Cellvibrio sp. PSBB006: one gene and its partner. The protein of the gene in region 1 interacts with the protein of each later gene in a pairwise test. Links are inferred from orthologs where the notes say so. Each region holds a gene or a part of one and is shown on either strand. Other genes may lie near its edges.

Region 1 (7,850 bases):
TGCAGCTGGATTTAATGCGCATGAAAACGGCATTGGAAAGTGAACCCTGGGTTGAGCACGCCGCCCTGGCGCGACGTTGGCCCGATGCGCTGGAAGTACGCATCACCGAGGAGCAGCCAATTGCGCGATGGGGTACAGACGGTTTTTTAAACCAGCGCGGCGAGTTGGTGCAGGTTGACAATATTGATGCATTGGCGGCGTTACCCTTATTGCAAGGCAACGCCGCTGATGCCAGCAAGATTATGCAGCAATATCAGGATTTATCGCAGTTGTTGCGCTCGCGTGGTCTGGACGTTATCGAGTTGAAGTGTGATAGCAAAAAGTCCTGGCGATTGATGTTGAAAGGTGATGTGGAAGTGGCCATTGGTCGGGATCAGGTGATGGAAAAAATGCGCCGCTTTATGACGGTCTACGACCAACACCTGAGCGAGGTCTGGCAAGACGTTACAGCAATTGATGTGCGCTATACCAACGGCGTTGCGGTGCAATGGTCGCCGGATTCAGAAGCGAAAAAAAATTACATTAAATCGATGTGATCATTCAAAGGTTGGAATGATTTAAAAAGAGGTTACGCCAATGGCAAATGCTGGTGACAACAAAATGATTGTTGGCCTGGATATAGGTACATCCAAGGTGGTGGCGCTTGTGGGGGCCATCACGCCCGAAGGACGCCTGGAAATTGTCGGTATCGGATCGCATCGCTCCAGCGGTTTGAAAAAAGGTGTGGTGGTAAATATCGAATCCACGGTGCTTTCGATCCAGCGCGCTATTGAAGAAGCGGAGTTGATGGCTGGTTGCCAGATTCACTCGGTCTACGCGGGTATCGCGGGCAGCCACATTCGCAGCCTGAATTCTCACGGTATCGTGGCGATCAAGGATCGTGAAGTGTTTCCGCAGGATCTGGATCGTGTAATTGATGCAGCACAGGCCGTGGCTATTCCAGCGGACCAGAAAATTCTGCACATCCTGCCGCAGGAATTTTTAATTGATGACCAGGACGGTGTGAAAGAGCCTTTGGGGATGTCCGGTGTGCGCCTGGAAGCAAAAGTGCATCTGGTGACTTGCGCAGTCAATGCGGCGCAAAATATTGAAAAATGTATTCGTCGGTGTGGTTTGGAAGTTGAAGATATTATCTTGGAACAATTGGCTTCAAGTTATGCCGTACTGACTGATGATGAAAAAGAATTGGGTGTTTGTGTGGTGGATATTGGCGGCGGTACCACTGACATTGCCATCTTTAAAGACGGTGCAATTCGCCATACGGGCGTGATCCCGATTGCCGGTGATCAGGTAACCAACGATATCGCTATGGCGCTGCGCACACCGACGCCTAATGCTGAAGAAATTAAAATTAAATATGCCTGCGCATTGGCAAAGTTAACCAGCCCGGATGAAACGATCAAAGTACCCAGTGTGGGAGATCGTCAACCACGCGATCTGTCCCGACAGGCATTGGCCGAAGTGGTGGAGCCGCGCTACGACGAATTGTTTACATTGGTGCAATCGGAATTGCGGCGCAGCGGTTATGAAGATTTGATTGCCGCCGGTATTGTCTTAACCGGTGGTACGTCGAAGATGGAAGGTGTTATTGAACTGGCGGAGGAAATTTTTCATATGCCCGTTCGTATTGGCGCACCACACGCCATTCGCGGTTTGACTGACATCGTGAATAATCCCATTTATTCCACCGGTGTCGGTTTGTTGATGTATGCAATGAAGCAACAACAGGAGGGCAGGGGAGCTGCGCATCATTCGAGGGAACAGCAGGGTTCGATTATCAGTCGGCTCAAGAAATTATTTCAAAGCAATTTTTAAACGCAACCAGGTTTTATTTTTTAACAGACACGTTCAAGGGAAAAAAGGGGTATTACTATGTTTGAATTAGTCGATAGCATTCAACAAAGTGCAGTTATCAAAGTTATCGGTGTTGGTGGTGGTGGCGGTAACGCCGTCAAACACATGATTGCCAATAACGTTGATGGTGTGGAATTTATCTGTGCAAATACTGACGCGCAAGCGCTGAAAGATATTGATGCACGCACCGTGTTACAACTGGGTAACTCCATGACCAAAGGGCTGGGTGCAGGTGCTAACCCGGAGGTAGGCCGGCAGGCAGCGCTGGAAGATCGCGAGCGTATTGCTGAGGTCCTGCGCGGTGCTGATATGGTATTTATTGCCGCAGGCATGGGTGGTGGTACCGGTACTGGTGGTGCACCGGTAGTGGCCGAAGTTGCGCGCGACCTGGGAATTCTGACGGTTGCGGTGGTCACCAAACCCTTCCCGTTCGAAGGCCGCAAACGTATGGCTATTGCCGACGCCGGTATTCGTGAACTGCAGGAGCGCGTGGATTCGTTAATCACCATTCCCAATGAAAAATTGTTGGCGGTGTTGGGTAAGTCAACCAGCCTGCTTGATGCGTTTAAAGCCGCTAACAATGTATTGCTCGGCGCGGTGCAAGGTATTGCCGATCTGATTATCCGTCCCGGCATGATCAACGTCGACTTCGCTGACGTTCGCACCGTGATGTCTGAAATGGGCATGGCGATGATGGGCACCGGTCGTGCAACAGGTGAAAATCGCGCACGCGAAGCAGCCGAAGCGGCAATTCGCAGCCCGCTGCTGGAAGACGTTAATCTGCAAGGTGCGCGCGGTATTCTGGTAAATATCACTGCCGGTATTGATCTGTCGCTCGGCGAATACTCTGAAGTGGGTAACACTATTGAAGAATTTGCATCCGCTGATGCGACTGTAGTGGTTGGTACGGTAATCGATCCAGAGATGAGCAACGAGCTTCGCGTGACTGTTGTGGCAACTGGTTTGGGTGCGGCGGCTACCGCAGCGGTTAAAGAAACCAAACCTGCGCCCACAAAAGTCATCGTGGATAACACGCGTCGTTCCAATGGTCAGATTGATTACAGCGCATTGGATCGTCCGGCGCACTTGCGCGCCAACAGTCATTCTTCGGCGGCTGTTGCACCGATGGCAGAAAAGGATCTTGAATATCTCGATATTCCGGCATTCTTGCGTCGCCAGGCGGATTGATCGATTGGATGTAGTGGTAATGAATGTCGCGAGTCTCAGTCGCCGCTGACGGACGACTTGAAAATTGCCTTTACCGGCACCACAACTCGTCAATGAACGTGTCTGAGTTAGTGGTCCGGTATGCGTAAAAAGCGCAGGGCAGTACTATTTTTAGCGGACAGGGACCAGGTTCGCTAAAGATTGATTTTTCCTATAGGCCGCTTAGCTGGCGACCTGCGACATATATTGGTAACATGACTTGCTTTTTTGAACGGGATTACTTTTGGTTAGACTGCGGGACATCAATAAGGATATCGCGAGTATGACGGCAAAAAATTTACGTCGCGTACACGCCAAAGTCACCTTGGGTACACTTGCTAATCTAGCTAACAGGTAGGGCTAACACAAAGCAATGATCAGACAACGAACACTTAAGAATGCCATTCGCGCGACCGGCGTTGGGTTACACACCGGCCAAAAGATTTATTTGACTCTGCTTCCCGCTCCTGTGGATGCGGGTATCCTGTTTCGCCGGGTGGATCTTGACCCTGTGGTGGAGATCGAAGCGAAGGCAGAAAATGTCGGTGATACGACGCTGTCGACGACCCTGATGAATGGCGACGTCCGCGTATCAACAGTCGAGCATTTGCTTTCTGCCATGGCTGGTCTGGGTATTGATAACGCTATTGTTGAAGTCAGCGCCCCGGAAGTCCCTATTATGGATGGCAGTGCTGGCCCTTTTGTTTTTCTGATCCAATCTGCTGGTATTCAAGAGCAACCAGCAGCGAAAAAATTCATCCGCATCAAAAAGCCCGTCACGGTGCAGGATGGCGATAAAATTGCCAGTTTCCTGCCATTTGAAGGCTTTAAAGTCACTTTCTCTATCGATTTCGATCACCCGGTTTTTCAGGGGCGTACCCTTGAAACGTCGGTGGATTTTTCCAGTACGTCTTTTGTAAAAGAAGTTAGTCGCGCGCGCACTTTCGGTTTTATGCACGAGATTGAATATTTGCGCTCCAAAGGCTTGGCCAAGGGCGGCAGCATCGACAACGCTATCGTCGTGGATGATTACCGCATCCTTAACGAGGATGGCCTGCGCTACGAAGATGAGTTTGTAAAACACAAGGTCCTGGATGCTATCGGTGACTTGTATCTTCTGGGAAATAGCCTGATTGGTGAGTTTAAAGCGCATAAGTCGGGTCACGGCCTTAACAACAAATCCTTGCGCCAATTAATCGCTCAAAAAGATGCCTGGGAAGTGGTCACATTTGAAGATGAGGACGCTGCGCCCATCTCTTATATGAAGCCTTTATTGGCTATTTAAGTTTTTCCCCGTCTTAGTTTCAACGACATTGGTGAACTGATGTCGTTGAAATTTTCTATTGATCATTACCTTTCATCTGTGCCATATTTCGACCTCCCGCTGATATTGGCGGATGATTTTTCAGAAATTGGTGCTAATTTTGCTTATAAATCCGTGTTATCACGGACGACAAAGTGATTGTTTATAATAAAGAAGTTGGTTTTTAAGTCCTTCGAGTTATAAAACATCCGCAACAAGGCAATATTGGTCTAAGCAAGAATCTTAAAATGCCTACTATTACTAATAATTGGTTCAGGCAAATCAGATAACATTCATTGCATGAAAATTATTATCCTCAACAAGCATCACGGTCAGTCACGGAGCATCTCCATTGCGGGATGGACTCGTGCGTTTCTTTCTGTCTGCTTGTTGGGTATGCCTGGAGTGCTCTGCGCTATTGGCTATAACTGGCTTGAAACGCAGGACAACGGTGACTTCTTTAATACCGAGTCCCGTCAGGCGCTTGAAGATGAATTGATTGCCCAGAAAGAACATCTGGAGAAAACCCGTCAGGAGGCCGAAGCACAATTGTCGGCGCTGACGATGAAAATCGCAGAAATGCAGGCGCGTCTCGTGCGTCTGGATGCTTTGGGTGAGCGGTTGACTACCGTTGCCAAGCTGGAAGAAGGCGAGTTCGATTTCAGTCAGCCCCCTGCCGTCGGCGGCCCGGAAACAGCGGCTGTCACTCAGGCCCAGTCTACTCCTGAACTGATTCGGATCATCGATCAGCTCTCTAATCAAATCGAAAACCGCGAACAACAGCTGGAAACGCTTGATGCTTTATTGGCCAAGCGCAAAATCCAGGATGACATCTTTATTGCCGGTCGACCCGTGCAAAAAGGTTGGATGGCTTCCCGTTTTGGGCGCAGAACCGATCCGTTTACCGGCAATGTTGCTTTCCATGCTGGTGTTGATTTCGCGGCCCGTGAAGGCACTGATGTCATCTCGGTTGCTGCCGGGGTTGTCACTGTTGCTGGTCGTCACCCTGAATATGGCAACATGGTGGAAATCAACCATGGTAACGGCTATGCCACACGCTATGCCCACAACAAAAGTAATCTGGTAAAAGTGGGTGATGTAGTTAAAAAAGGTCAAATCATCGCTTTAGTAGGCTCTACCGGTCGCTCTACTGGTCCCCACGTTCATTTTGAAGTTTACAAGCACGGTCGCCCTGTCGATCCTGCAACCTATATTCATCGCGCCAGCCGATAATTCTCCTCTCCCCGCTTGCTTTAACAAGCACCTTTCTGTTTACTTGCCAGCCTTGCTGTCAGGTTCATTTTATTTCAGATCTGCATTCTTATAAGTTACGGTATATCAAATGATTGGTTTTATAGCTAAAGCTTTATTCGGTTCAAAAAATGATCGTGAACTCAAGCGCATGAGCAAGATTGTGACGCGAATTAACGCGCTTGAGCCCGACATGGAAAAGCTGACTGACGAACAATTACGGGCAAAAACTGACGAATATCGTCAGCGTTACCAGCAAGGCGAGACCGTTGATCAGCTCTTACCTGAAGCTTTTGCCACGGTGCGTGAAGCAAGCCGCCGGGTTTTGTCGATGCGCCATTTTGATGTACAGCTTATCGGTGGTATGGCGCTGCACGAAGGGTGTATCGCTGAAATGCGTACCGGTGAGGGTAAAACCCTGGTGGCAACCCTGCCGAGCTACCTGCACGCCCTGACTGGTAAGGGCGTGCACGTGATTACAGTGAATGATTATCTGGCCAGTCGCGACGCAGCGTGGATGGCCCCGGTTTATGAATTTCTGGGCATGAAGGTTGGCGTTATCCAATCCATGCAGCCTTCTGCTTTAAAGCGCGAAGCCTACGCGGCGGACATTACTTACGGCACCAATAACGAATACGGTTTTGACTATCTCCGCGATAACATGGCGCTGAGTAAAGCCGATAAAGTACAGCGTCCGTTATATTTTGCCATCGTGGACGAAGTCGACTCGATTTTGATTGACGAAGCGCGCACACCTTTGGTGATTTCCGGTGCTGCTGAAAACAGTTCTGAACTCTACAAGCGCATGAACCAGTTGGTCGGCAGGTTGAAACCGCAACAGGAAGAAGACGGGGAAGGCGACTACTCTGTTGATGAGAAAACCCGTCAGGTGGAACTCTCTGAAAGCGGGCATCAACATGTAGAAGATTTATTGATTGAAGCAAAATTACTGCAGCCGGACCAAAATCTCTACGCGGCCAATAATTTGGCGTTATTGCATCACGTTAATTCAGCCTTGCGCGCCCATGCATTATTCCATCGCGATGTAGAGTACATCGTTCAGGAGAATCAGGTTGTCTTGATTGATGAGCACACCGGCCGAACCATGCAGGGGCGTCGTCTATCGGAAGGTCTGCATCAGGCATTGGAGGCCAAAGAAGGCGTACCGATTCAAAGCGAGAGTCAAACACTTGCGTCGACTACCTTCCAGAATTATTTCCGCCTATATCCGATTCTCGCGGGCATGACCGGTACGGCAGACACCGAGGCGTATGAATTCCGCGAAATCTATCGTCTTGATGTCGTGGTAATTCCCACCAATAAGACAGTACAGCGTGTCGACCTGAACGATTTGGTTTTTCTGTCGGTAGAAGAAAAATACGATGCAATCGTTGAGGACATCAAAACCTATCAGGAAAAAAATGCTCCGATTCTGGTGGGTACTGCATCAATCGAAACCTCGGAAGAAATGTCACGTCGCTTGAATAAAGCGGGCATTAAACACCAGGTACTTAACGCCAAATTTCACGCACAGGAAGCGGAGATTATTGCCCAGGCGGGTCGCCCAGGCGCGGTCACGATTGCGACCAACATGGCGGGCCGTGGTACGGATATCGTGTTGGGTGGTAAATGGGAAGCGGAAGTGGCCGCGTTGGAAAATTCGACAGAAGCGCAAGTTGCCGCTATTAAAGCCGAGTGGCAAAAACGTCACGAAACAGTTATTGCGGCAGGCGGGTTGCATATTATCGGTACAGAGCGCCATGAATCCCGCCGTATTGATAACCAGTTGCGCGGCCGCGCCGGTCGTCAGGGTGATCCGGGCTTAACGCGCTTTTATTTATCGCTTGAAGATAATTTGATGCGCATCTTTGCGTCGGATCGCGTGCGTGGATTTATGCAGGCATTAGGCATGAACAAGGGCGAGGCCATTGAACACCGCATGGTGAACAACGCCATTGAAAAAGCCCAGCGTAAAGTTGAAGGTCGCAACTTTGATATTCGTAAGCAATTGCTCGAATTTGATGACGTCGCTAATGAACAGCGGCAAATTATTTATCACCAACGCAATCAGCTGCTGGACGCCGACACTATTCGTGACACTGTTAATACTGTTCGCGGAGACGTGGTCGATGACATGATCAGCCATTTTATTCCTCCGATGAGCATTGAAGATCAGTGGAATGTTCCCGGTCTGGAAAAGCAAATTGAAACAGATTTTGGTTTGCAATTACCCATT
Region 2 (4,668 bases), 650 kb from region 1 along the record:
CACGCGCTTGCAGCAACATGGTACCCGGCGATACCGGCGTATTTGGAACGTCGTCTGTGGCTTGTTCAAATTCAGTCATTGGCAGCTCAATAACTCATCGTCTGTTTATATTCCAGATACTCTTTGGAATAGGGATAACGGTTTTTCAGCAACAAGGCATAGCTGGCCTCTTTGTCTTTATTACCGAAGATACGCTCAATCCGAATACCGAGTAATAAACTGCGCGCCGTGTGATTGCGCAGGATGGCATATTGATCAAGAAAACGTTTGGATTCCGCGTACTCTTTCTTTTGGAAATTAAGTTCCGCCAGTTCGATGTAAGGTGCCGCCAATTTGTTGTTCAACAAATTGGCATGAGCGAAAGCGCTTTCCGCTCGTGCTGTATTACCCAGCTTGGCTGCCGTTCGCCCGACATTGACCAACACCTCAGCGCGATCTGTGTAAGCAAGATCTTCACCCGCTATTTCAAATTGCTCGAAGGCTTCTTCATAACGTTTTGCACGGTAGAGAAACAGACCAAAATAGTTACGTGCTTCAGTAAAACTGTTGTCCTGCCGCAGAACGCGGCGATATTGTTCTTCGGCCAGTTTGGGCTCGCCCTCTAATTCATATAAGCGCGCTAACACAGCGGAAGCACCGGTAGAATTTTTATCAATTTCAAACGCTTTTTTCAGGTGATGCCGAGCCGATTCCCGATTTTTCTTTTGCACATAGCCGGACGCTAATTTTATGTGCAACTCCAATGCTTTTTCTTCATCAACACTGGAAACCCTGCGCCCTTCCATCTCGGTGACACAGGCAGATAACATCAGAATACTCATCAGGACCAATAGACGTGTGACGATGGCAAACATCAAGTTGTGTTGCATTGTTTTCTCCAGTCTACGATTCAACCTGCAATTATTGTGCGATTATTTTTACCGGTTGAGCTTCATCAAAACGTGCGCGGTAGCGCTCGCTGCGTTTGGTGATGTCGTTGATGGCTCCCGCGAGTTGTCCGCAGGCCGCGTCGATATCATCACCGCGGGTTGTGCGTACCGTCGTAATATAGCCGGCTTCCATCAGGATGTCCTGGAAACGGCGCAAGGCATTATTGCTGACCCGCTTGTAATTGGACAGGTTGAAAGGATTAAACGGAATCAAATTGATTTTGACTGGTACATCGCGCAGCAATTCAGCCAACTGATGCGCATGATGTGGTCGATCGTTAACCTGATCGATCAATGTGTATTCGATCGTGATTTTACGGTGCGTGTCCGGCATGGCCTGGATATAGCGCTTGGCAGAATCCAGCAGCATGGCGATAGGGTATTTTTTATTGATCGGCACCAATTCGTTACGCAGCTCGTCGTTAGGTGCGTGTAAGGAAATTGCCAGACAAGCATCGGTATACTGGCTCAACCGATCAAGTGCCGGCACAACACCGGATGTACTTAAGGTCACACGGCGCTTGGAGATTCCGTAACAGTTGTCATGCATCATCAAATTCATGGCATCGACAACGTTATCAAAATTTAACAAGGGCTCGCCCATGCCCATCAACACAACGTTGGTCACGCTACGCTGGGCATTGGCCTGCAATTGCCCGAAGGATTTTGCTGCAATCCACACCTGGCCGATAATCTCTGCCGCCGTCAGATCGCGGTTAAAACCCTGCTTTCCTGTTGCACAAAAACTGCAATCCAGCGAGCAGCCAACCTGGGATGAAACACATAAGGTACCGCGATCCCCTTCGGGAATATAAACCGTTTCGATAACATTTCCGCCGCTGACGCGGATCAGAAATTTACGCGTGCCGTCAGCAGAATCCAGTTGTTTCACAACCTCCGGCAGACGAATCTCTGCTACATCCTGTAACTTGCGACGCAACTCTTTGCTGACGTTGGTCATGTCTTCGAAATTGTCAGCGCCTAACTGGTGAATCCACTTCATCACCTGTACCGCGCGAAAACGTTTTTCACCCAGGCTCTCAAAAAAAGCCACCAGTTTGGCTTCGGGTAGCCCCAGCAGGTTGACCTTGGCGGTTGACGCAGCCGACTCCACGGCGACAGCGCCATCGGGCGCGGTATTGTCGGGAAGAATGTCTGACGAAGTGACCATGATGCTACCTGTGAGGCTGTTTACGATTGGATAACCTTAGCGTGCGAAGATTTCAACATTGCTGAAGAAATAGGCAATCTCACGCGCAGCGGATGTGGGAGAGTCGGAGCCATGTACGGCGTTGGTATCAATGGCAGTGGCAAAGTCAGCACGGATAGTGCCAGGTGCTGCTTTCTGCGGATCTGTAGCCCCCATCAGCTCACGATTCAACGCAATCGCATTCTCGCCTGACAATACCTGGACACACACAGGACCGGACGTCATGAAGTTAACCAGACCCTCAAAAAAAGGACGTCCTTTGTGCTCAGCATAAAAGCCCTCAGCTTCTTCACGGCTCAGATGCAGCATCTTAAGTGCCACAATTTTGAGACCAGCTTTTTCAAAACGCGCGAAGATTTCGCCAATATGATTCTTGCCCACGGCATCCGGTTTAACGATGGACAACGTCTGTTCTACAGCCATGCGAGACTCCAATCCTGTTTAACAATTAACTTTGGCCATCGCGCAATCCGGCGATAGGCCCCGGGGAAATAGAAAAATCGGCGAATTATACGCGGATCGGGGGACTTTTTATACGGGAAAACCCGGTGAAATCGGGATTGTCGCGATTGTGTGAAAAGCCGCAAGCATGAGCCCCACAGCAGTAGCAAACACCTGTCAACAGGCGGCGGCTGTGTCCTGGATGCGCTTCACCATCGCACGCAACCCGTTGCCGCGGGTCGCGCTTAGATGTTGCAACAGGTTCAGGGCGTTAAAATAGGCTTCAATGTCAAAGGCGAGGATCTCACCCGGTGTTTTGCCGTTATAGGCCGCCAGCACGACGCCCAACAAGCCCTTGACGATAAACGCATCGCTGTCCGCCGCAAAAAACAAACGACCATCGCGCAACTCGCTGATCAGCCAAACCTGACTCTGACAGCCGCGCACCAGGTTGACTTCGGTCCGATGCTCCTCCGCCAGGGGGGGTAGCTCCTTACCTAAATCAATAATGTATTTATAACGATCCTCCCAGGAGTCAAAGAAACCGAGGGTATCGATAATGTCATCGGCGCTGATATCAATGCCAAACTGCGTCATGAAAGGAAATCCAATGAGGTAAATTCCACCGCTATGCTCCAGGCTATGCAGGGAATTAAAAGGAAGCGCCACACCCTTCCTGATTAAAAAAACATCCCCGTTTCGAGCTGAGCCTCTTCGCTCATCATGTCGCGACGCCAGGGTGGATCGAAGACCAGGTCAACCTTCACCGACGCGACATTAGGGACTTTGCGAACGCGGTATTCCACATCTCCCACCAACACCGGCCCCATACCACAAGCCGGTGCCGTCAGTGTCATGCGGATATTGACCCTCCTGGCTTGCTGATCAATATCCACACCATAGATAAGCCCGAGATTAACCAGATCCACCGGAATCTCAGGATCATAAACGGTTCCCAAAGCTTGCCAGACCTGCTCTTCATGAATGCGATCATCGACCGGAGCTGGAAAACTGAGGGTCTCGGCAGGTAAACCCAGAGCCGCCGCATCGCTACCATCGACCCGTACCATCTGGCCGTGATAGGTCAGCGTGTAATTACCGCCCAGGGACTGGGTGATGGTGACAAAGGTGTCTTTGGGGATCGTAATAGGCGTACCGTCCGGCACCCGGCGCGCGGGACAGTCTTCCTGGGTGACGACAACACGTCTTTCTGTAGCTACCATAATTCAAAGACTCGTAATTCAAAGACCCGTAACTCAAAGACCCGTCACATCAATTCACGTTAAAACTTTCGCCACAACCGCAGTAATCCCTGGCATTGGGGTTGAGGAATTTCAGCTGGCGATTCACGCCCTCGGTAACAAAATCAATCTGTGTACCGCTGACCACTGCCAAACTGTCTTTATCGACCAGCAGCTCCACGCCCTCAGCCAACGCATAATGCAGATCATCCGCCTGCCCTTCGGGCACCAGGTCGATAACATACATAAAACCGGTACAACCACTTTGTTTGACACTCAGGCGAACTGCCCGCGCCTCTTTGTGACCGACCAATTGACGCTTAAAGTGCTCCACCGCCGTTGGGGTGACCGACACGGCCTGTTGCACGGGATCGAAGGATTCAACTGTCATCATGAGCTCCCGAAAGCCTTAAAGTAAGAAGGTTTTGGCTTTGTCCAAGGCGGCAAAAAGACGATCCACCTCGGCAAAGGTGTTATAGAAACTGAAACTGGCGCGCACGGTGCCCGGAATACCGAATTGATCCATCAAGGGCTGAGCGCAGTGGTTGCCAGTGCGTACAGCCACACCTTGTTTATCGAGTAGCATTCCCAAATCATGGGGATGCGCACCCTCCAGCAAAAAACTCATCACACTGGTTTTGTTTCCTGCCGTGCCTACCAATCGAATACCGTCAGTAGCACGCGCTTTTTCTTCTGCGTAACGAAGCAGTGCTTGCTCATGAGCCGCTGCGGCGCGCCGGTCCAGCTGATTCAGATAATCGATGGCGGCAGCCAAGCCGATAGCACCAGAAATATCCGGCGTACCTGCTTCAAATTTATAGGGCAACTGGTTGTAGGTTGTGCAGGC

The links.
Region 2: the proteins of ftsZ (region 1) and rlmN interact in binary tests that used the Escherichia coli proteins (3 or more experiments, as listed by UniProt). The link is inferred for Cellvibrio sp. PSBB006 from one-to-one orthologs.

The regions. Positions count from the first base shown.
Region 1 is NZ_CP021382.1:1,991,984-1,999,833, reverse strand. What follows is about bases 1,071-3,957. They hold ftsZ (cell division protein FtsZ), read left to right. Parts: upstream 1,071-1,872; coding sequence 1,873-3,042; downstream 3,043-3,957. Other genes in these bases: lpxC (UDP-3-O-acyl-N-acetylglucosamine deacetylase), read left to right, coding at 3,434-3,957; ftsA (cell division protein FtsA), read left to right, coding at 1,071-1,815. Outside these bases: CBR65_RS08255 (cell division protein FtsQ/DivIB), read left to right, coding at 1-536; more of ftsA, read left to right, coding at 577-1,070; more of lpxC, read left to right, coding at 3,958-4,345; CBR65_RS08235 (M23 family metallopeptidase), read left to right, coding at 4,664-5,596; preprotein translocase subunit SecA, read left to right, coding at 5,706-7,850. UniProt on the Escherichia coli protein: Essential cell division protein that forms a contractile ring structure (Z ring) at the future cell division site. The regulation of the ring assembly controls the timing and the location of cell division.
Region 2 is NZ_CP021382.1:1,349,089-1,353,756, forward strand. Bases 1-2,822 are described here. They hold rlmN (23S rRNA (adenine(2503)-C(2))-methyltransferase RlmN), read right to left. Parts: upstream 2,101-2,822; coding sequence 901-2,100; downstream 1-900. Other genes in these bases: CBR65_RS05565 (helix-turn-helix domain-containing protein), read right to left, coding at 1-79; pilW (type IV pilus biogenesis/stability protein PilW), read right to left, coding at 87-869; ndk (nucleoside-diphosphate kinase), read right to left, coding at 2,137-2,562; CBR65_RS05585 (SufE family protein), read right to left, coding at 2,758-2,822. Outside these bases: more of CBR65_RS05585, read right to left, coding at 2,823-3,177; putative Fe-S cluster assembly protein SufT, read right to left, coding at 3,261-3,803; CBR65_RS05595 (iron-sulfur cluster assembly accessory protein), read right to left, coding at 3,853-4,212; CBR65_RS05600 (aminotransferase class V-fold PLP-dependent enzyme), read right to left, coding at 4,231-4,668.